Regions from separate parts of the Plantactinospora sp. BB1 genome, predicted to be linked through region 2. Evidence: riboswitches for the same ligand, from Rfam matches in the RefSeq annotation. Region 2 holds a riboswitch; each other region holds the start of a gene.

Region 1 (7,083 bases), 3.2 Mb from region 2:
CGTGAACTCATCTTCGCCTGGCGGGCCAGGTCCTCCACGGTGAGCGGCTGGTCCAGCCGCCGCATCGCCCAGGGGAGCAGCTCGGCCAGCGGATGGTCGTCCTGGGCCGGTACCGGGGTGGTGACGAACTGGGCCTGACCACCGGCCCGGTGCGGCGGCACGACCAGGCGCCGGGCGACCACGTTGGCGACCGCCGAGCCGTGGTCGCGGCGGACCAGGTGCAGGCAGAGATCCATCGCGGCGGCCTTGCCGGCGGAGGTGAGCACGCTGCCGTTGTCGACGTAGAGCACGTCCGGGTCGACCTCGACCCGGGGGTAGCGCGCGGCCAGTTGCTCGGTGTGCGCCCAGTGCGTGGTCGCGCGCAGCCCGTCCAGCAGGCCGGCGGCGGCGAGCACGAAGGCGCCGGTGCAGAGCGAGACGACCCGCGCGCCCGACTCGTGTGCCGCCCGTACCGCCGCGACCAGGTCGGCCGGCGGGTCCTCGTCGACGTCGGCCAGGGCCGGGACGATCACGGTGTCGGCGTCCGGCAGCCGGTCCAGCCCGCAGTCCGGCTCCAGCCGGAACCGGCCGACCCGGACGGGGTGCGTACCGCTCACCCGGACGTCGTACCAGGGGCCGGGCAGGGCGTCCGGTGCGGAGCCGAAAACCTCGTAGGCCATGGCCAGCTCGAAGTGCAGCATCCCGTCGGTAGCCGCGACCACCACGGAGCGCGGGAAGGAACTCATGTCGGGAATTGTACGGCTCATGTCGTTCCGGACACTGGCACCGCCGGGTCGACCGGGACAGGATCTTCGTACTGGATCACTTCGGGCTGGTGGGAGCGGTAATGGGATCGGGTCGGCAGGTGGCGGTCTTCGGCGCGTACGGGCACACCGGGCGGTTCGTGGTCGCCGAGTTGCACGAGCGCGGGTACGTCCCGCTGCTCCTCGGGCGCGACCGGGAGAGGCTGCTGGCCCTGGCGCAGACCCGACCGGGGCTGGCGGCGCGGCAGGCGTCGGTCGACGATCCGACCTCGCTCGACCGCGCCCTGGACGGCGCGGCCGCCGTGATCAACTGCGCCGGGCCCTTCGCCAGCACCGCCGGCCCGCTGGTCGAGGCGGCGTTGCGCGCCGGCATCCCGTACGTCGACGTGGCGGCCGAGATCGAGGCGAACGTCGACACGTTCGCGCACTTCGCCGAGCGGGCCCGCGCCGCGAACCTCGTGGTGGTCCCGGCGATGGCCTTCTACGGCGGCCTCGGCGACCTGCTGGTCACCACCGCGATGGGCGACTGGACGGCGGCGGACGAGGCACACATCGCGTACGGCCTGAGCGGTTGGCAGCCCACCGCCGGAACGCTCGCCTCGGGCACGATCTCCGGGCAGCGCCGGGGTGGCCGGCGGGTCCGCTACACCGGCGGACGGCTCGAATACCACGACGACGCCCTGCCGACCCTGGAGTGGCCCTTCCCGGCTCCGCTCGGCGCTCAGGAGGTGATCGGCGAGTTCTCGATGGCCGACATCGTCACCGTCCCCAGCCACCTGGCCGTACCGGAGGTGCGCACCTACATGACCGCCAAGGCGGCGAGGGAGCTGGCCGCGCCCGACGCCTCGGCACCGACCGCCGTCGACGAGCGCGGCCGCTCCGCGCAGACCTTCGTCGTCGACGCCCTCGTCCGCTCCGGCGGCACGGAACGCCGGGTGGTCGCCGCCGGCCAGGACATCTACGCGATCAGCGCGCCGCTCGCGGTGGAGGCCGTCGACCGGATCCTCGCCGGGCGAACCAGGACCACCGGCGTCGTCTCGGCGGGCGCGGTCTTCGACGCCCCGGACTTCCTCCGCGCCCTCTCCGCACACCTGGGGCTGCACGTCCCGCTCGACGCACGCGGCTGACCGGCGACCGCCGCCGTCAGATCGACCGCCGCCGCAACCGCCGCCCGGTGCACGGCACGTCGTGGTCGATCCGCAGGCCACAGCGCCGGCCGCCGGGCAGCCGCCGGGGGCAGAACACCCGATGCCGTACGTCCTGGTGTTGCTCCTCCGACACGGTGGTCTCCTGGGCGTCGACGCAGAGGAAGGTCAGCGCCCGCGCGGCGGTCCGGGCCAGGACGCGGGCCCGGAGCAGGTCGGTCGTGAGGATCGGCAGGTGGATGACGTACCGGTGCAGTTCGACGGCCATCATCGGGCCACGCGGTAGGACTGTCGCAGCTGGGCGGACTGCCAGCGCCGGAGTGCGTCCTTGATCCGGGCCGTCTCCTGCCGGCTACGGGCCAGTTCGGCCTGGACGCCGCCGAGTTCGTCGGCGACCCGGTCGAGGAAGGCGCCCACCTCGACGGGATCGAGGCCACGCCAGGTGATCCGGAACCGCCGGCTCCGCACCTGCCAGGGCCGGATCGGCGGGTACGAAGCGGAGCGGCATCCGCCGATCACCGAGTGGAGCCGGGTGGACGCGCTCGATCTGGTCAGGATGCGCCGGAGCAGTTGCCGCACGTCGTAGTCCTTTCTGCTGGGGGTTTCCCTGCAACGAGTGGGCCGGGAGGGGCCCATCGCCGAGCCGATGGCCGAAGCGACGTTTCGCTGTGCCTCAGCCGGGCATGCTCGGCGCCCCGATTGCCGTTGGCAGCTAGTCAACCCGGGGGTAGGCAACCTGTCAATCCTATCGACTAGAAGGTGCGCCCAATGCATGTCATGGCGCTCGCAGAAGTCGCCGACTATCTCGGGGTCAGCCGCCAGCGTGCCGCAGTTCTGGTGGACAGGCCCGACTTCCCGGCGCCTCTGGACACGTTGACCGTCGGCCGGATCTGGTCCGCCGCGGATGTCAGGGAGTACGCAGCGCGTCGTCGTGAGCGCTTGGACAGCACCCGGGACGAGTAGCTGTCGCAGAGCCACCTCGCCGGTTACAGCTCTGACCGTAACCTCGCCTCGCTGGTAGGGGAGCCGAGGGTGGTCGGCGCGGAGACTGTCGAGCTGGGTGCACAGGCGGGGCACGGAAGCCGGGGTTGTCGACAGCCGGGGTTGTCGACGGTGTGACGCGGTTCGGGTCGACCGGCGGGCGGGACCGGGCTTCGGACAGCCCGGGAGGGTGGGCGCACAAGCGGGGCAGCTCGACAGTCTCCTCCGCGAATGTTCCACCCCCGCACCCAACCCGACGTGAGATCGCCGGCTCAGAGATGATCGCCACGACGGCCGACGTGGGATTGCCGCTAGCGCAGTTCCGCGATCCTGGCCCGAGTGTTGGCCGGGGCCTCGGGGTGCCCGTGCTCGACGTCGGCCCGGACGTCGGCCACGGTCCTGCCGGCCAACTCCCGTCGCCAGGCCAGCTCCGCGCCACGCATCGCCTGGGCGAACGCGCAGGACTGTCGGTAGTCGACGCCGGCATGCTCCCCCGGCCCCTTGCTGAGGATCTGGTCGCACCGGAACAGCTCCTCCGGGCCCTCGATCGCGGCGACGATGTCCAGTAGGGAGACCGCCTCCGGGGCCCGGGCCAGCCGGAAGCCTCCGCGCGGTCCCGAGGTCGAGGTCAGGATCCCGGCCCGGACCAGGGCTTGGAGCTGCTTGTTCAGGTAGGCCGGCGGCAGCTCGTAGAACGCCGCGAGGGTACCGGTCGGCACCGGGTCGTCCAGCCAGCTCAGGTTGAGGCACGTGTGGAGGGCCCATTCGACGCCCTGGCTCGTCCGCATAATCCTGGACTTTACACGTCCAGAAACTGTGACGCCCGCCATGATCACTAGCGCCGCCGATTCTGGATATCTAGTGTCTAGGAATCAGCGAAGCAACGAAGGAGCCGACAATGACCCTGGTACGCGCAGCCGAAGCCGAGGTTCTGGAGAGCGACCCGGCCAGCGTGATCACGCTGCTACTCGACCCCGAGCACACCGGCGGCACCCTGACCAGCAACCGCACCCTGCTCAAGAGCGGCACCGACGGCGCCCCGCCACACCTGCACACCCGCTCCGGCGAGCTGTTCTTCGTGCTCGACGGCGCCCTCGAAATGCTCGTCGGCGACGAACTGCACACCCTGCACAAGGGAGACACGCTCTTCGTTCCGCCGCACACCCCGCACGCCTTCGCCCCCGCCGACGGCCAGGACGCCGACTTCCTCGTCGTGCTCACCCCCGGCAAGCCCCGGTTCGACTACTACCGGCTCCTCGACCGGGTGCACCAGGGCGAGGCCACCTGGCAGGAGGTCGGCCAGACCCAGGACCGCTACGACAACCACTACGTGGAGAGCCCGGTGTGGACGGCACGCGGCTGACCACGACCTGAGGTGACAGCGGTGGAATCGGGTCGGGCGGCCGAGGATGGCCACCCGGCCCGGTGTCGGGTGGCTACTCGACCAGGCGGTCCCGCCTGATCTTGTAGACCCCGTACAGGCTCTCCAAGCCTCCAACGACCATCAGCACCACGCCGAGCTTGGTGGGCGTGAAGATGACGACATGCTCGTCCGGTCCGAACAGCCGGAGCGCCAGTCCCACCACAAAGGTGGCCAGGCCGGTGAGCAGCGTCTTACGGGCTGAGGACATCGAGGATCCCTGCTGGAGAAGAGGGGCGGGAGGATCTTCGAAAAGCCTAGTCAGGCCCGCTATCCCCAGCCTCCTGCCGGTTGAGGAAACCGGACTACATCCTTCGACCGACACCACACCGGCCCCCGCCTCCGAGAGCTGCCCGGCGCCTCGACCGGCACGTCGCCCATGAAGCAATTTCCACGGCGGATCACTCCGAAATCCACCTGTTCGACCCAGTTGATCAGGTAGGCTGACCCCGGTTTCGCCCGGTGGCGCACCCCTCCGCGCCGGCGTGACCGCCGCCGAATCACTTTCGGGTGAGCCGGGGACCCAGGTAGGTGGGGTGAGTCCGCAACCGCGGTAGGGACTTGTTCCGTCCCGAACCCGTCAGCTAACTCGGTAGGCGGGCGACGGAGGGACATGCATGACGGGATCCACACGTCGGCGGCTTCCGCTGGCCCTGGCCCTGCTCGCCACGTTCGGCGCGCTCGCCGGGGCAGCACTCCGGCCCGGCGTGGCGGAGGCGAACAGCCCCGCCGTCCTCGGCGACGAAGGCGACACCCCGCTCCTACGGGACGTGCTCGAATCGACCGGCCGAGGTTACCTACAGGCCAGAAACGCGCTGGCCAACGCGAAAGCTCGACAGGCGAAGATCGTCGCCGAGCTACGCCGGGTCGAGGAACGCATCGCGCAGTTGCGGCCCCGGGTGGAGCAGGTGGCCCGGACGGCGTACCAGACCGGCCGGATCGGCCCGGTGTTGGTACTGCTGCACAGCGGCTCGGCCGACGAACTCCTGGAGCGCGCCCGTGGCCTGGAGGCGGTGGCGCTGCGGGACAACGACGTACTGCGCGCACTCGGCCAGGCCCGGGAGCGGGCCGCGCGGGCGAAGCAGGCGCTCGACGCCGAGGTGGTCGAGGAGCGCCGCCAACTCGCCATCATGCTGCGGCAGAAGCAGGCCGCCGAGCGGGCGCTGGCCCAGGTCGGCGGCGCCTCCACCGGGGGCTTCGTCAACGCGAGTTCGCCGGTGGCCCGACCCGCGCCACGCGCCGCCGACGGCTCCTGGCCACCACAGTCGTGCAGCCAGCCCGACCCGACCACCACGGGCTGCGTCACACCACGCACCCTGCACGCCTACACCGAGGCACGCCGGGCCGGCTTCGGCCGCTTCACCGGCTGCTACCGCTCCGGCGGCCCGTACGAGCATCCGAAGGGGCGGGCCTGCGACTTCTCCGCCGAGGCGGGTGGCTTCCGAGGTGCCGCCACCGGCGCCGACCGGACGTACGGCAACAACCTCGCCGCGTTCTTCGTCCGCAACGCCGACCGGATCGGGGTGTTGTACGTGATCTGGTATCGGCAGATCTGGTTGCCGACGATCGGCTGGAAGTCGTACGGCGGCGCACACGGCGACCCGTCCAGCGACCACACCAACCACGTACACCTGTCGCTGGTCTGACGGCCGGGGGGAACACCCCCGGCCGAGCGGACCGCCGGGACGGGAGGGTCAAGTCGGTTCGCTCTCCGGGGTACGTCGGACCGGGGCGCGGCCGGCCGGTTGGGCGGGCTGCGGACCCGTCGGGCGGGCCGGCGGGATCGGCCGGGTCACCGGCTCCAGGCAGGTGATCCGGACCTTCTCCCCGTGGTGCAGCAGTTCGAGGGCGTCGTCCGGCTCGCCGTCGCGCAGCTCGTACGTCGCCTCGCGCGGCCGGACGTCCACCCGCAGGTGCACGCCCCGGTAGCGGAGCGAGAACTCCAGCCGGTCGATCCGGCTCGGCAGCCGGGGTGCGAAGGAGAGTGTCGCGGTGTGGTCGCGCATCCCGCCGAACCCGGCCACCAGGGCGATCCACGCCCCGGCCAGGGAGGCGACGTGCACGCCGTCCCGGGTGTTCTGGTTGAGGTCGTGCAGGTCCATCAGGGCCGCCTCGCCCAGATAGTCGTGCGCGAGTTCCAGGTGCCCGGTCTCGGCCGCCAGCACCGCCTGGGTGCAGGCCGACAACGACGAGTCGCGGACCGTACGCCGCTCGTAGTAGGCGAAGTTCGCCGCCTTCTCCTCGTCGCTGAACGCGTCGCCGCGCCAGTGCATCGCCAGTACCAGGTCGGCCTGCTTGATCACCTGTTTGCGGTACAGGTCGAAGTAGGGGTAGTTGAGCAGCAGCGGGTACTGCTCCGGCGGGGTGCTCGCGAAGTCCCACTCCTGGAAGCGGGTGAAGCCCTCCACCTGCGGGTGCACGCCCAGCTCCGGGTCGTACGGGACGTGCATGTCGTGCGCGGCGTCCCGCCAGGCGGCGGTCTCCTCGTCGTCGACGCCGAGCTTCCATGCCTCCTCGCCGTGCCGGGCGGCGGCGTCGGCGGCGGCCAGCAGGTTCCGCTGGGCCATCAGGTTGGTGTAGACGTTGTCGCTCTTCACCGCCGTGTACTCGTCCGGCCCGGTCACCCCGTCCAGGTGGAACCGGCCGTGCCGGTCGTGGTGCCCCAGCGAGCGCCAGAGTCGCGCGGTCTCCACCAGCAGTTCCAGCCCGACCTCGCGTTCGAACTGCTCGTCGTCGGTCGCCTGCACGTACCGGCGTACCGCGTCGGCGATGTCGGCCGCGATGTGGAACCCGG
Region 2 (7,083 bases):
CCCGGTGCGGTCCCGGCTGCGCCGGGGGCAGACCCCGCAGGCGTTCCGGTCCCGCACCATCCGGGCCGCCTACGAACTGGCCGGGCAGGACCCGGAGTTCAGCGCCACCGACGACTGCGGAGTGGTGCTCCGTTACCTGCCCGAGGTGCCGATCAAGGTCATCGAGGGCTCGGACGAGAACATCAAGGTCACCCACCCGGTCGACGTACACCTGGCGGACAAGCTGTTCCAGCTCGCCGCCGCCCAGGCGCCCCGGCTCGTCGACGAGCGGGCGTACGTCGAGGAGCTGAGCGGCCGGACCGTGGTGGTCTTCGGCGGCAGCGAGGGCATCGGCCAACGGCTGGCCGAGGTCGCCCGGGGCTACGGGGCGGACGTCTTCCCGGTCAGCCGGTCCAGCACCGGCACCCACGTGGAGCGGGGCGAGGACGTCGCCGCCGCGCTGCGCGGCGCGTTCGAGGCGACCGGCCGGATCGACCACGTGGTGGTGACCGCCGGGGTGCTCCGGATGGGCGCGCTCGCCGAGATGGACGAGGCGACCATCGCGCAGATGCTCCAGGTCAACCTGGTCGCCCCGGTGGACATCGCCCGGCAGGCGCTGCCCTACCTGAAGCAGACCCGGGGGCAGCTGCTCCTCTACACCTCCAGCTCCTACACCCGGGGCCGGGCCCGGTACGCCCTCTACTCCGCCACCAAGGCCGCCGTGGTCAACCTCACCCAGGCGCTCGCCGACGAGTGGTCCGAATTCGGCGTACGGGTGAACTGCGTCAACCCCGAGCGGACCGCGACCCCGATGCGGACCCGGGCGTTCGGGGAGGAGCCGGAGCACACCCTGCTGGCGGCCGACACGGTGGCCCGGGTCTCACTGGACGTGCTGCTCTCCGGGCTGACCGGGCAGGTGGTCGACGTGCGCCGCTCCCCCGGCGACCCGGTCGCGGAGCCGGTTGCGCAGCCGGGTGAGCCCACCGGCGCCGAGTTGAACGGCCGGTCCCCGGACGGTCCGGAGCGGGAGCCCGGGGTCGGCCGGATCGGCCGGCAACGCTCCACCGAACTGGTGCCGCCGCCCCGGGTCGGCACTCCCTAGCCAGCTCCCGCACTGTCGGGACCACGGTCCGGCGATCCGAGGAAGGAAGCGCATGCGTGGCGATCTGGTCAGGAAACTGACCGTCCGGTGTCTGAGTGCCGGCCTGGCCGTGCTGTCCTTCCTGCTCCTCGCCCTCACCTCGGCCGAGCTGGCGGGCCTCGCCCTGGCCGGGGCCGGTGCGGTCGCGCTCTGGCTGGAGCGCCGGGTCAACCCCCGCGCCGAGCTGGTCGCCGAGCCGGTCCTGCTGATCGCCGGGGTACTGGTCGGATACGCCCACCGGCTGCCCGGGTCCGGGTGGAACTCGGTGGCGCTGGCGCTCACCGGTACGGCCCTGCTCGGGTTGACCCTGGCCGAGCGGCCGCTGCGCGACGCCGCCGAGCTGGAGGTCCGCTCGGCCAACCTCGGCGTACGGTCGTCGCCGCTGCTCGTCGCCGACCGGCTCGGGCCGGCGGTGCTGGTCCTGCTGGTGCTGCTCGCCGGCAGCGCCGCGTTCACGCTGCCGGTCTGGCCCGCCCTCGTGCTGACCGTGCTGGTCGGCGCGGCCGCCGCGGTCGGCGCGGTCGGGCCGATCGCGCTGCGCCGGCTGCGGCCCTCCGGCGGGCAGAGTGCGGTCACCCAGGCGCTGCGCCGGCACCAGCCGGAGTTCCTGCTCTACTTCTCCGCGCCGCCCGGCTCGGAATACCAGGTCATGATGTGGCTGCCGTACCTGGAGCGGATCGGCCGGCCGTTCATGGTGCTGCTCCGGGAGCCGAACTTCCTGCCGGCGATCTCGGCCGCCACCAGGGCGCCGGTGGTGGTCTGCCCGACGCCGCGCTCGATCGACGAGGCGATCGTGCCGAGCCTGCGGGTGGCGTTCTACGTCAACCACGGCGCGAAGAACAGCCACTGCATCCGCTTCGCGCACCTCACGCACATCCAGCTGCACCACGGCGACAGTGACAAGGCGCCGAGCGCGAACCCGGTCTCCGCGATCTTCGACCGGATCTTCGTCGCCGGGCAGGCGGCGATCGACCGGTACGCCCGCAACGGCGTGACCATCCCCCGGGAGAAGTTCGCCATCGTCGGCCGCCCGCAGGTGGAGTCGATCGCGGTGCGCCGGGAGCCGATCCGGGACCGGGCCGACAAGGTGGTGCTCTACACGCCGACCTGGACCGGGCACAACGCCGACGTCGACCACTGCTCGCTGCCGGTCGGCGAGACCCTGGTCCGCCGGCTGCTGGACCGGGGCGTGACGGTGATCCTGCGGGCCCACCCGTACACCTCGCAGAACCCGGCGTCGGCCCGGCAGCTCGCCCGGATCGAGCAGCTCCTCGCCGAGCACCGGGCCAGCACGGGACGGCGGCACGTCTTCGGCGCCGACGCGGCGAAGAAGATGAGCCTGGTCGACTGCGTCAACGCCTCCGACGCGCTGGTCTCGGACGTCTCGGCGGTGATCTCCGACTACCTCTACTCCGGCAAGCCGTACGCGGTGACCGACCGGGTCGGCGAGGGCGAGCGGTTCGTCGAGGGCTTCCCGCTGGCCGGCTCGGGTTACGTGCTGGACTCGCAGATGTCCAATCTGGACGACGTACTGGACCGGCTGTTGGAGAGCGATCCGCTGGCCGAGGTGCGGTGGCGGACCCGTACCCGCTATCTCGGGGACTTCCCGGAGCAGCGCTACGCCGACGGCTTCCTCGACGAGGCCCGCCGGCAGTTGGACGGCGCCGGGGCTGCCCAGTCCGTACCGTCGCCCCGCCCCGCGCCGGTCCCCTGAGCGCACGCTCCCGACGCGAGGGCTGTGCCATGATGCGTCGGTGACGATGATCAGGACCAGCCACGACCGGAACGAACTGGCCGGTCTGCTGCGCCGCGACCCGCACCTGCACGCGTACGAACTCGGCGACCTGGACGACTTCTACTGGCCGTACACCACCTGGTATCGGCGCGACGACGCGGTGGCGCTGCTCTACCACGGTGGGTCCACTCCGGTGCTGCTGGCGCTGCACCGCTCACCGGCGGTGCTGACCGAGTTGCTCACCGGTCTCCTTCCGCTGCTGCCCCGGCACTTCGAGGCGCACCTCTCCCCCGGTGGCGAGGCGGTGCTGGCCCGGGAGTACCCGCTCAGGTCACGCGGCGCGCACCTGAAGATGGCGCTCACCGACCCGGACCGGCTGGCCCGGGTGGCGTCCGGCGGCGAGGTGCTGACCGAGGCCGACATACCGGAACTGACGGCCTTCTACCGGACGGCCTATCCGGACAACTGGTTCGACCCCCGGATGGTCGAGACCGGTCACTACGTCGGGCTGCGCCGGGCCGGCGAACTGGTCTCCGTCGCCGGGGTGCACGTCTGGTCGCCGCGATACCGGGTGAGCGCGCTGGGCAACGTGACGACGGCTCCGGCGTACCGGGGGCAGGGGCTGGCCAGTACGGCGGTGGCGACGCTCTGCCGGCGGCTGCTGGAGACCGTCGACACGGTGGCACTGAACGTCGTCGCGGAGAACACGGCGGCGTACAAGCTCTACGACCGGCTCGGCTTCACCCCGGTCGCCGAGTACGCCGAGTACGTCGTCGGCGAGCCGCCGTCCGCCCCGGACGTCCGTCCTCTTTGAACAGCACCACCACCGGGTTACGGTGTCGCCCTTGTCAAGGGTGCGCACCCCGGGCACCATGTCAACGTTCTGGAAAGCCCGCCGATCCGCCAGGCTGCCGGCTCGCCGTCCACCGGCCCGTACGCCTGTCGTCCATCCCTGTCTGTCGCCAGCCGATCTGTCGCCGAGGAGGCGCCGGTGCTCGAGGAGTTCATGGGCATTCCCGCCCACCCGTTCCTGGTCCATGCCGCGGTGGTCTTCGTGCCACTGCTCGCGTTGACCGCGGTCGGGTACGCGTTCCTGCCGTTCGTCCGCCCGCACCTGCGCTGGGTGCTGGGACTGCTCGCGGTCGCCACCCCGCTCGCCGCGCTGATGGCCAAGCTCTCCGGCGACCGTTTCCTCGCCCGGCTGGAGTCCCGTAACCGGGTCAGCCCGGAGTACGTCCCGAGGCTGGCGGAGCACCAGGACCTCGGCACCAACACCCTGTACGCGACGCTCGTGCTCGGGGTGCTGGCCCTGGCGCTGGTCTTCCTCGTCAGCCCCCGGACCGCCGCCCCCGCACCGGCGACCGCCGGGGTCGAGGGTGGCGCCGATGGCACGGAGGGGACCGCCGCCGCGACCGCCAAGGGGTCACCGGTGCTGACCCTGGTGCTCGGGGTGCTCTCCCTGGCGGCGGCCGGGATCACCCTGTACTACGTGTTCCGTACCGGTGACACCGGCGCCCAGGCGGTGTGGCAGGGCCAGTGATCCGCGACTGATCGAGGCCGGGCGCGGAACCGCTCGCGACGACGACGCCGGCCCGTCCCACACCCCCGGTCGGCACGGGTCGTCCGGGTGGGTGGGTCGGGCCGGCGTCGTCGGTGCTGCTACCGGCGGGTCGTCGGTGCTGCTACCGGCGGACGGGGCGGATCAGGACGAGTAGCCCCGGGTGGCCGCCCAGTTCGCCAGGTCGATGGTGGTCATCCAGTAGTTGCTGTCCTCGCCCGGGATGGCCGGGTCGGCGATCTTCACCGTGCGGCCGTCGTCGCGGTAGCCGACGACGGTCAGGTAGTGCCCGCCGGGGTAGCTGTGCCAGCCGCCCGCGAGGTCGGTGGCCGAGCCGGCGATGTTGACGACCACGGCGTACCCGCTGGTGACGGCGTGCACGACGTCCGCCTGGAGCCGGTCCATCTGCGCCGGGGTGGCCGCGCCGCCGGGGATGGCGGTGGTGCGGTAGAAGTCGGTACCGATGATCTTGTTGAGTACCCGGGTGGTGTCCTGGGCCGAGTTCGTGCCGCTCATCGTGGTGCCGAGGTCGGCGGCGACGGCGTCCTGGCTGGGCTTCTTGTCCCGGACGGTCAGCGCGATCCGGGTGGCGGCCGGGCCGCAGTACCAGCCGTTGATCTGGGCCTGGAACTGGTAGTCCAGCAGCTTCGACTCCGGGGGTGCCGGGCGCTTGCTCGGGGTGCTGGCCGCAGCCGCCTTCGCCGCAGCGCTGGGCGTGGAGGTGCCCGGCGCGCTGGTGGCCGGCTGTGACGGGGTGGCCGGTGCGGTCGTCGCGGGTGCGGTCGTCTCCGGTGCGGTGGTGACCGCCGCTCCGGCCTGACCCGCCGCCGGGGCGCCGAGGTCGGCGACGGCGACGGTCGAGGGCTGCGGTGCCTCGGCCGAGCCGTCCGAGGTCAGCACGACCCCGGTGGACGCGGCGGCGGCGAGCACCGCTGCCGAGGCGAGCGCGAGCCGGTTACGCCGGCCCGACATGACGGTCCGGAACCGCCCGTTAATTGCGTGCTTCAACGTTGTCCTCCAGAGGAAATGCGCGCCACTATCACCGGGGGGCGAGAAATGACGCGACGTTTCTTTCGCTGCTGCGGGGAAACGTGACGCGAAATCGCACGGAATCGCACGGGAAAAGGTCCGCCGATACGCATTCGGCGGGACGGACCGAGGGTGTGCCGACCGGGTTGGCGCCGCTATCGGCGTACCGGTGGAATCAGCGCCACCACGATCCGTCGCGGCCGACCGGCGGCCTCCACCGGAAACTGCCGGCCAGCGGGCCGGCGGGGTGCCCGCGCGTCGACGACTTCGGCGTCACGGACCGCTATCGGGCCAGGTTGGGGTGGCCGCCGGGGACCGGGTGGTCCGGGACGGTCGCGACGGCCGGGGGCGGGGGCGCGACGCAGCGAGGGAACTGGGGGGATGGGCCGGGGCCCGGGTGGTGCCGCACGAACAGCTACTCCTTCCGACACCGCCTACCGGGTTAGCTGACGGATTCGGGCAGGAAGGCCGCCCTACCGCGGGCCACAGCGGCTCGCGGATTCACCCCAGATAACTGTGGGTCCCCGGCTCGTTACGTAACGACTCGGCGGGTCTGCTCCGGTGTCACCCGTACGGCGACCAAGGGGCCGGACCAGACTCGCCGAGATTACTGGTCGACTTCTGTCGTTGCCAACCCCACTGAACAGCGAAAACAGTGACTCGGAGCGCGATTGGGACAGCGCCGGCCGGGCAGCCGGGCCGGGAGGCGACCGGCGGATAAACCGGCATGATCATGTACGCGTACGGTATGACGGAAATGCCGGCTTGGTCCGGTGGCTCGAACATGGGACGAAGACCGCAGGAGGCTCCTTCCGATGACGACGGTGCACGAAGCTACCTACGACCTGCTCCGTTCCCTCGGCCTGACCACCCTGTTCGGCAACCCCGGCTCCACCGAGGAGCCATTCCTGAAGAACTTTCCGGCCGACTTCAGCTACGTTCTGGCTCTCCAGGAGGCCTCCGCGGTCGCGATGGCGGACGGCTACGCCCAGGCCAGCGGCCGGCCGGTGCACGTCAACCTGCACACCGCGCCCGGCACCGGAAACGGAATGGGCAGCCTCGTCACCGCCTGGCACAACAAGACACCCATGATCGTGACCGCCGGCCAGCAGACCCGGACGATGAATCTGTCCGAGCCGATGCTGACCAACGTGCGCCCCACCCAACTGCCCGAGCCGTACGTCAAATGGAGTCACGAGCCGCTGCGCGCGCAGGACATTCCCGAGGCGTTCATGCGGGCGCTCGCCACCGCCGTACAGCCGCCGGCCGGGCCGGTCTACCTCTCCCTGCCGCTGGACGACTGGGACGAGCCGGCCACCGGCACCGCGCCGGTACGCCGGGTCAGCACCCGGGTCGCCCCCGACCCGGCCGAACTGGACCGGTTCGCCGAGATCCTGGCGGCCAGCCGACACCCCATGCTGGTGATCGGCTCAGGCGTCGACCGCAGCGCCGGCTGGGCCGAGGCGGTCGCCCTCGCCGAACGGACCCGGGCACCCGTCTGGCAGCCGCCCTTCGCCGACCGGGTCGGCTTCCCCCAGGACCACCCGCAGTTCCAGGGGCTGCTGCCGCCGGCGATCGGCCCGCTGGCCGAGAAACTGGTCGGCCACGACACCGTACTGGTGATCGGTGCCCCGGTGTTCC
Region 3 (7,083 bases), 2.1 Mb from region 2:
AGATCGCAGAGGCCGTGAGGAGTTGAGCCTCGGCCTACCCGCCAGACGCCCGCCGATCCGGCCGGCGACACGACGGAGGACAGGCAAGGGTACGCGGGGCGACGACATTTGGACCAGCCTGGGTCCTGGTACAGCGTTTCCCCTGGTCGACGCGGTTCTGGGATGGAGCTGGTTCGGCCTGGAGTTATACCGGCTCATGGCCCGTGGATGGCCCGGCGTCTTCGTGCTGTTCGTCGGCAGGCCGCAGGTGCTCCCACTGAGGGTCGTAGCAGACAAGACCGTGCTCAGCGGCCAGTCTGGCAGCTTCGGCTGACAACTCCCTCGATCTGCCGTAGGGCATCGTCAGATAGATCATCGGCCCGGATGCGTCGTCGAGCAGGGGACCCCACTCAGACGTCGCACCGCCAGTCAGCTCGGCCCAGCGCTCGGCCAGCGCCGCAGCGTAGACCCGGATGCGCGGGGTCGGATCGAACGTCTCGTCCTCCATGAACTCCTGATAGAGCCGCTCGTACACAACGCCGCCGTCGACATCGTCAGCCGGAGGAGCACCTTCCCACACCGCAAGGTCGTAGCTCATGCCGGCAGTGTGCCGCCCTGTGCCGACATCAAGTTCGGTCGAGGGTCCACGCATTGGATGAGGGCCGTCTTTTGTCAGCGACCGCCTATCGCCGACGCGCTGAGCAAGCTCGTCGAGGACGCGCGCAAGCCCACCGACGACACCGGCAACGGGGACCAGAACCAGGCGCCCGCCGACCCGGCCGGCGACGCGACGGAGGGCGCGGAAGGGCACGCGAAACCGGAGGGGCACGCAGGGGCACGACGCCCGGATAGAGATCGAATACGACGAAGGCCCAGCGTCAGGAGATGTCCTCTGACCAGGGCCTTCGGGTTGGAGCGGGTGACGGGAATCGAACCCGCACTGTCAGCTTGGGAAGCTGATGTTCTGCCATTGAACTACACCCGCGAGCGGACCCCACTGTACCCGGTCGGGTCCGATCATGCACTCACCCTCCCCCCGGGTACGGCCGGACCGGCCTGTCACGCCTTCAGATCCCACGCGAACCACGCCGCGTCGCCTCGTTTGCAACGCTGACCGCAGCTAGTAACGTCCGCCTCACCTGCAACTATGGCTCTGTGTCATCGCAGAGCCACTCTCCGAAAGCAAAGGGTGTGGCAATGGCGTTTCGTGGACTGTGGTTGTCGTCGCGTTCCGGCTTGACCGGCATGGCGAGCATGTTTCTCGTCCTGCTGCTCGGAGCCGGCCCGGCGGTGGCGGCGCCTCCGGGCTCGGCCGGGCGAACCGGCGCACCGGATTGCGCCGAGACGACCAGCGGCCACCCGAGCGCCGTGACACCGAGCAGCGCGACACCGAACGCCAAGGCCAGACCCGGGGCGCCGCACGCCGCCGAGCCCAACGAGCTGACCCCGGCCGAGGCCGCCGAACTGGACCGAGCGGTCGACTCGGCGTACGCACAACGGGTCGGGGTGGCGCCGCTGGGCGTACCGGGCAAGCTCAGGATCACCATCGACGTGGTGTTCCACGTCGTCAGCGAGAAGCGGACCCGGGCGGACGGGGACATCCCACTGTCGCTGATCCAGGCCCAACTGAGGGTGCTGAACGACGCCTTCGGTGGGCGTACCGGTGGGGCCTGGACGCCGTTCCACTTCAGGTTGAAGAAGGTGAACCGGGTGGTCAATCCGGCCTGGTACCCGATCGTGGCGGAGAGCCCGGCGGAGACGCAGATGAAGCGTGCGCTGCGGGTCGGCGGCAAGCACACCCTGAACATCTACACGGGGCTGCTGGACGACGAGTTGCTCGGCTGGGCTACTTTCCCGCAACGCGAACTCGACCCGTACGACGGGGTGGTGGTGCTCGCCGAGTCGCTGCCGGGCGGCACGGCGGCACCGTACAACGCGGGGGACACGGCGACGCACGAGGTCGGGCACTGGCTGAACCTCTACCACACCTTCCAGCAGGGCTGCTCCGGTCAGGGCGACCACGTCTACGACACGCCCGCCGAGGCGGAGCCGGCCTTCGGTTGCCCGGAGCGACGGGACACCTGCACGACGAAGCCGGGTCTCGACCCGATCCACAACTTCATGGACTACTCGGTCGACGCCTGTATGTACGAGTTCACGTACGGTCAGGTGTTCCGGATGCTCAAGGCGTGGAAGGCGTTCCGGGAGCCGTAGGTCACGGTGTCGGGACCGGTTCCGCCTCGACGGCCCGGCGCCGGCCGCGTCGCTTCGGCCCGGCGGTGGCGCCTCCGCCCGCAACGCCCTCGCCTGTGGTGACGGCGCCGGCCGGGTCGAGCCAGACCTGCACGGCAGGGCGCTCGGACCGGTCTCCGGCGGCGAGCGGGGTGGCACCGTTGCTGCCGTGCCGGGCCACCATCGCCACGTCGACGGTGAACTCGAAGAGCCGCCAGTCGACCTGCGGTGCGGCCCGCAGGTTGCCGGCGAGCTGGTCCACCCGGGCCTGGTCGGTCACCGGGCGGGCCCGACCGGCGACGTAGGCCTCGTCGTCGCTGTCCTCGGGCGGGAAGGAGTGCAGCGCGTAGCGCCCGTCCCGTTCGAGGTCGCGCCGCTTCGGGGAGTCGACGACGAAACAGAAGAGTCCCTCGTCGGTGATGACCGGGGACACCGGGTGCACCCGCGGCCCACCGTCGGCGCGCACGGTCGCCAGGTAGCCGAGACCCGGACCGTACTGCTGGATGAGGACGCGGATCGCGTCGGCGAGTCGAGGCTCGTCAGAGGCGAATTCGGACCAGGATGCCATGGGTACATTCTATCGAACACATGTTCGATCACCTACCCCGAACCCACCCCGATCCCACCCTTCGGCGAGGTCGCGGCCAGCCGGCCGCACCCGACCGCTAAGGTGATCCGGTGCTGCTCTCCGACCACGACCTAGTGATCGAGATCAAGGCGGGCACCCTCGCGCTGGAGCCGTTCGAGCCCGCGCTGGTGCAGCCGTCGAGCATCGACGTACGCCTGGACCGGCTCTTCCGGGTCTTCAACAACCACCTCTACACGCACATCGACCCGGCGGTGCAGCAGGACGAGCTGACCTCGCTGGTCGACGTGCCGGACGGCGAGCCGTTCGTGCTGCACCCGGGTGAGTTCGTGCTCGCCTCCACCCTGGAGGTGATCTCGCTCGGCGACCAGCTCGCGGGCCGGCTGGAGGGAAAGGCGTTGGCCGTGGACACGCCCATCCCGACTCCGGCAGGGTGGCGGGAGATGGGCGACCTGAGGGTGGGCGATCTCGTCTTCGATGATCGGGGCCAACCGGTACGGATCGTGGCTGCGACTGACGTGATGACCAACCGTCCCTGCTTCCGGGTCAGTTTCTCGGACGGTGAGTCGATCGTCGCCGACGCCGATCATCGGTGGATCACCACCACGAAGCTGGAGCGCAAGTACATCGCCCGCGGCACGCTCGCGGCCGGCTCGGTTCGGACGACCGCCGAGATTGCCGGCGATCTTCGCTACGGTGACAAGGAGCGAAACCACCATATCCACGTCACCGAGCCGGTCCATTACCCCACCCGTGACCTGCTCGTGGACCCCTATGTTCTCGGTGCGTGGCTCGGCGCCGGCACATCGGACAGTGCCGAGTTCACCTGCGCCGACGAATCGATTCTCGACGAGATCCGACGTGCCGGCTACCCGGTCTCGAAGGTCAGCGGTCGCTACCGGTACCGGATCGGCGGGGTAGGCCACACACGCGACGCCAGCAGCGGTCGGTATTCGGCGAACGGGTCGTTGTCGAGCCTGCTCAAACAACTCGGCGTCGTCGGCAACAAGCATGTGCCGGCCGAGTACCTCACGGCCGATGTCGACCAGCGCACCGCGCTGTTGCAGGGCCTCATGGACACCGACGGCCACATCGACGATCTGGGCCGCTGTGAGTTCGTCAGCACCAAGGAAAGGCTTGCGGACGCGGTGGTCGAACTCGCCGCAAGTCTCGGACTGAGGCCGGTGAAACGGAAGAAGCGGGCGGTCCTGAACGGCGTGGAGTGCGGGGTGGCGTTCCAGGTCAAGTTCACGCCACACCTACCGGTCTTCCGGCTGCCCCGGAAGCTCGCACGACAGAAGGCTGGCCGGTTCCACCGTTTCCGTGCGGTCGACGACGTGCGGCCCGTGGAGTCCGTCCCGGTCCGCTGCATCCAGGTGGCGGATCCGCGTGGGATGTTCCTCGCCGGCCGGACGTTCGTGCCGACCCACAACTCCAGCCTCGGCCGGCTCGGCCTGCTCACCCACTCGACCGCCGGCTTCATCGACCCCGGGTTCTCCGGGCACGTCACGCTGGAGCTGTCGAACGTGGCCAACCTGCCGATCCGGCTCTGGCCCGGGATGAAGATCGGCCAGCTCTGCATCTTCCGGCTCTCGTCGCCGTCCGCCCACCCGTACGGGTCGGCGGTCTACGGGTCGCGCTACCAGGGGCAGCGCGGCCCCACCCCGAGCCGCTCCTGGCAGAACTGGCGCACCTGGCCCACCCGCTGACGCCCCGCCCGCGCGGCGGCCACACGGACCGAATAGAGGAACCCCCGCCGCAGGTGCGCGACGGGGGTTCCTCCGTTGACACGGTCGATCGGGGAGACGTCAGCCGGGTCTGCCGAAGCTGTGGATCTCGCCGTCGTCCATCCGCTTCATCTTCACCGGTTCACCGGCCCGGGAGGCGTGCACGATCCATCCGCCGCCGACGTACATGCCGACGTGGCTGAGGTCGGCGTAGTAGAAGACGAGGTCACCGGGGCGGAGCTGGGAGCGGCTGACCGACTTCACCTGCCCGCGCTGCGCCCGGGCGTTGTGCGGCAGCCCGACGCCGCCCTTCGCCCAGGCGGCCAGGGTCAGGCCGGAGCAGTCGTACGAGCTGGGGCCTTCGGCACCCCACTTGTACGGCTTGCCGATCTGGGCGCAGGCGAACTTGACCGCCTGGCCGGCCGGGCCGCCGGGGTAGGTCGCCGGGCAGGGCGCGGGCCGCAGCGGGCCGGCGGAGCCGTTCCCGTACGCCTGGATCCGCAGCTTCTGCAACCGCTCGACCTCGGCGTCGATCTCCTTCTTCTTCGCCGCCAGCTCCGCCTCGGTCTTGGTCAGCTGGCTGACCAACCGGTCCAGCGGGGCCTTCTGGGCGGCGTACTTGTTCTTGAGGTCGACGACCGCCTGCACCTCGCGCTGCTGCTGCCGCGCGAACTGGTCGAGCACCGAGAGCTGGCCGACCAGCGCGGTCGGCGACTTCGTGGTGAGCAGGGCGTTGACCGCGGACGCCTTGTCGCCCTTGTACGCCTCCACGGCGAAGTCGCTCACCCGGTTCATCGCGGCGTCGATCTGCGACTGGAGCGGGGCGATCTTCTTCTGCAGGGCGGCGGCCTGCTTCTTCTTCGCGGTCAGGTCCTGCCGGGTGGCGTTGTGCCTCTCGACGACCGGCTCCAGTTTGCGCCAGGCGGTGTCGATCTGCTGCTCGATCTCGGCCACCGACGGTTCGGCGAGTGCCGGCGTCGTGCCGGTGAACAGCACGGCGGCGCTGGCCAGGGCCGTGAGGGCGATGGCGAGAATGGACCTTCGAGGGCGCGGTTTCGCGTTCCCGGCGTCGGCGGAGGCCGATCGGAGGGATGGCGACCGCGGCGGGGCAGGGGGAGCCACCGGGGTCCGTACTCCTTCTTCCGTAGCCCGCCTACCGGGTTAGCTGACGGGTTCGGGCGGGAAGATTGTCGCCCTACCGCGTGAGACGCGGATTCACCCCATGAAGCTCGGGTCCCCGGTTCGCTGAGTGTGACGATTCGGCGGTGTCGAGACGTCGCCGCCCGGCTAGGCGGCCTGCCGTCGGCTCGACGGTCCCCAACCTTAGAGAAGGGTGTTATCCAAACGCAACCCCGTGATCTGAGTCGATTCGTTATGTATCGGATCGGTCGCTGACGGTGGGAGCATTCGAACCCCCGAACCGAAGGATCGAACCCGCCGATCACACTCGGTATATGTGAAAGATTCCTACATAGTGACGACCTTGGCCGGCAGGTATTGACCAGCACCGGTCCCGGGTGGAGGGTGATCAGCAGGCCCACCCCCGGCTCATGGAGGTTCGATGCTTCCCACGAAACAGCCGCTGAGCAGGAGAATCGCGATCGGGGCCGCAGTCGTCGGCGCCGCCGCGCTGCTGCCGGCCAGCCCCGCGCCCGCCACCGCCGCGTCCGCCGACAGCCGGCAACAGGAGTACGCCGCCGCCGCGGCCGAGTTCGGCGTACCCGAAAGTGTGCTGCTCGGCGTCTCCTATCTGGAATCCCGCTGGGACACGAACGCCGGCACGCCGAGCACCAGCGGCGGGTACGGCCCGATGCACCTCACCGACGTCGCCGGGCTGGCCACCGGGCCGGAGCACCCCGAGCACGGTGAGGACCGACGCGGCGACCAGGCCCGACCCGCCCGCCCGGCACCCGGACCCGCCGGCCCACACCTCGACCGGAGCGCCGACGCGCCGCCCGGCGGACAGACCCTGGACGCCGCCGTCGCGCTGACCGGAGTCGACGAGCACCTGCTCCGCTCGCAACCGGCGGCGAACATCCGGGGCGGGGCGGCGCTGCTGGCGTCGTACCAGAAATCGCTGGCCGCGCCGACGGGCCCGGCCAGCGACCCGGCGGCCTGGTACGGCGCGGTGGCCCGGTACGCCGGCAGCGACCGCGCCGACGCCGCGGCGGCCTTCGCCGACGAGGTGTACCGGACCATCGCCGAAGGCGCCAGCCGGACCACCGACGACGGCCACCGGATCACCCTGCCCGGCCGACCGGGGCTCGCCCCGCAGCGCTCCTGGCTGGACCGGCTCGGCCTGCCCGGCACCCCCCGCCCGGACGGGCTGGAGTGCCCGCGCGACATCTCCTGCGAGTGGATCCCCGCCCCCTACCAGGCGTTCGGGGACGGCGACTACGGCAACCACGACCTCTCCGACCGGCCCGCCCGGCAGAAGATCGAATACATCGTCATCCACGACACCGAGGGCAGCTACGACACCACGCTGCGGCTGGTGCAGGACCCGACCTACGTGAGCTGGCAGTACACGCTCCGCTCGGCGGACGGGCACATCGCGCA

Evidence for each region. Region 2 has a riboswitch for cyclic di-AMP ahead of C6W10_RS06520 (C39 family peptidase). Riboswitches for the same ligand answer to the same signal wherever they lie in the genome.
Region 1: linked by a shared signal. The riboswitch ahead of C6W10_RS29385 (hypothetical protein) and the one ahead of C6W10_RS06520 (C39 family peptidase) in region 2 are both predicted to bind cyclic di-AMP.
Region 3: linked by a shared signal. The riboswitch ahead of C6W10_RS34260 (NlpC/P60 family protein) and the one ahead of C6W10_RS06520 (C39 family peptidase) in region 2 are both predicted to bind cyclic di-AMP.

The regions. Positions count from the first base shown of each region.
Region 1 is NZ_CP028159.1:6,734,572-6,741,654, reverse strand. Features, by position in the region: gene C6W10_RS29425 (helix-turn-helix domain-containing protein) at 1-725, opposite strand, end outside; gene C6W10_RS29420 (trans-acting enoyl reductase family protein) at 827-1,870, shown strand; gene C6W10_RS29415 (hypothetical protein) at 1,887-2,159, opposite strand; gene C6W10_RS29410 (DivIVA domain-containing protein) at 2,156-2,467, opposite strand; gene C6W10_RS29405 (DNA-binding protein) at 2,657-2,851, shown strand; gene C6W10_RS29400 (Rrf2 family transcriptional regulator) at 3,181-3,657, opposite strand; gene C6W10_RS29395 (cupin domain-containing protein) at 3,768-4,232, shown strand; gene C6W10_RS29390 (DUF5708 family protein) at 4,306-4,500, opposite strand; cyclic di-AMP (ydaO/yuaA leader) riboswitch at 4,773-4,903, shown strand; gene C6W10_RS29385 (hypothetical protein) at 4,907-5,935, shown strand; gene C6W10_RS29380 (glycoside hydrolase family 65 protein) at 5,984-7,083, opposite strand, start outside.
Region 2 is NZ_CP028159.1:1,545,302-1,552,384, forward strand. Features, by position in the region: gene C6W10_RS06500 (bifunctional cytidylyltransferase/SDR family oxidoreductase) at 1-1,081, shown strand, start outside; gene C6W10_RS06505 (CDP-glycerol glycerophosphotransferase family protein) at 1,134-2,834, shown strand; gene C6W10_RS06510 (GNAT family N-acetyltransferase) at 2,881-3,669, shown strand; gene C6W10_RS06515 (DUF2231 domain-containing protein) at 3,847-4,395, shown strand; gene C6W10_RS06520 (C39 family peptidase) at 4,558-5,421, opposite strand; cyclic di-AMP (ydaO/yuaA leader) riboswitch at 5,859-6,002, opposite strand; gene mdlC (benzoylformate decarboxylase) at 6,258-7,083, shown strand, end outside.
Region 3 is NZ_CP028159.1:7,794,467-7,801,549, forward strand. Features, by position in the region: gene C6W10_RS34225 (AAA family ATPase) at 1-26, shown strand, start outside; gene C6W10_RS34230 (hypothetical protein) at 185-577, opposite strand; tRNA gene C6W10_RS34235 (tRNA-Gly) at 891-964, opposite strand; gene C6W10_RS34240 (zinc metalloprotease) at 1,177-2,193, shown strand; gene C6W10_RS34245 (pyridoxamine 5'-phosphate oxidase family protein) at 2,195-2,779, opposite strand; partial or broken gene C6W10_RS34250 (dCTP deaminase) at 2,890-3,195, shown strand; partial or broken gene C6W10_RS39820 (LAGLIDADG family homing endonuclease) at 3,319-4,032, shown strand; partial or broken gene dcd (dCTP deaminase) at 4,228-4,506, shown strand; gene C6W10_RS34260 (NlpC/P60 family protein) at 4,606-5,520, opposite strand; cyclic di-AMP (ydaO/yuaA leader) riboswitch at 5,659-5,799, opposite strand; gene C6W10_RS34265 (N-acetylmuramoyl-L-alanine amidase) at 6,086-7,083, shown strand, end outside.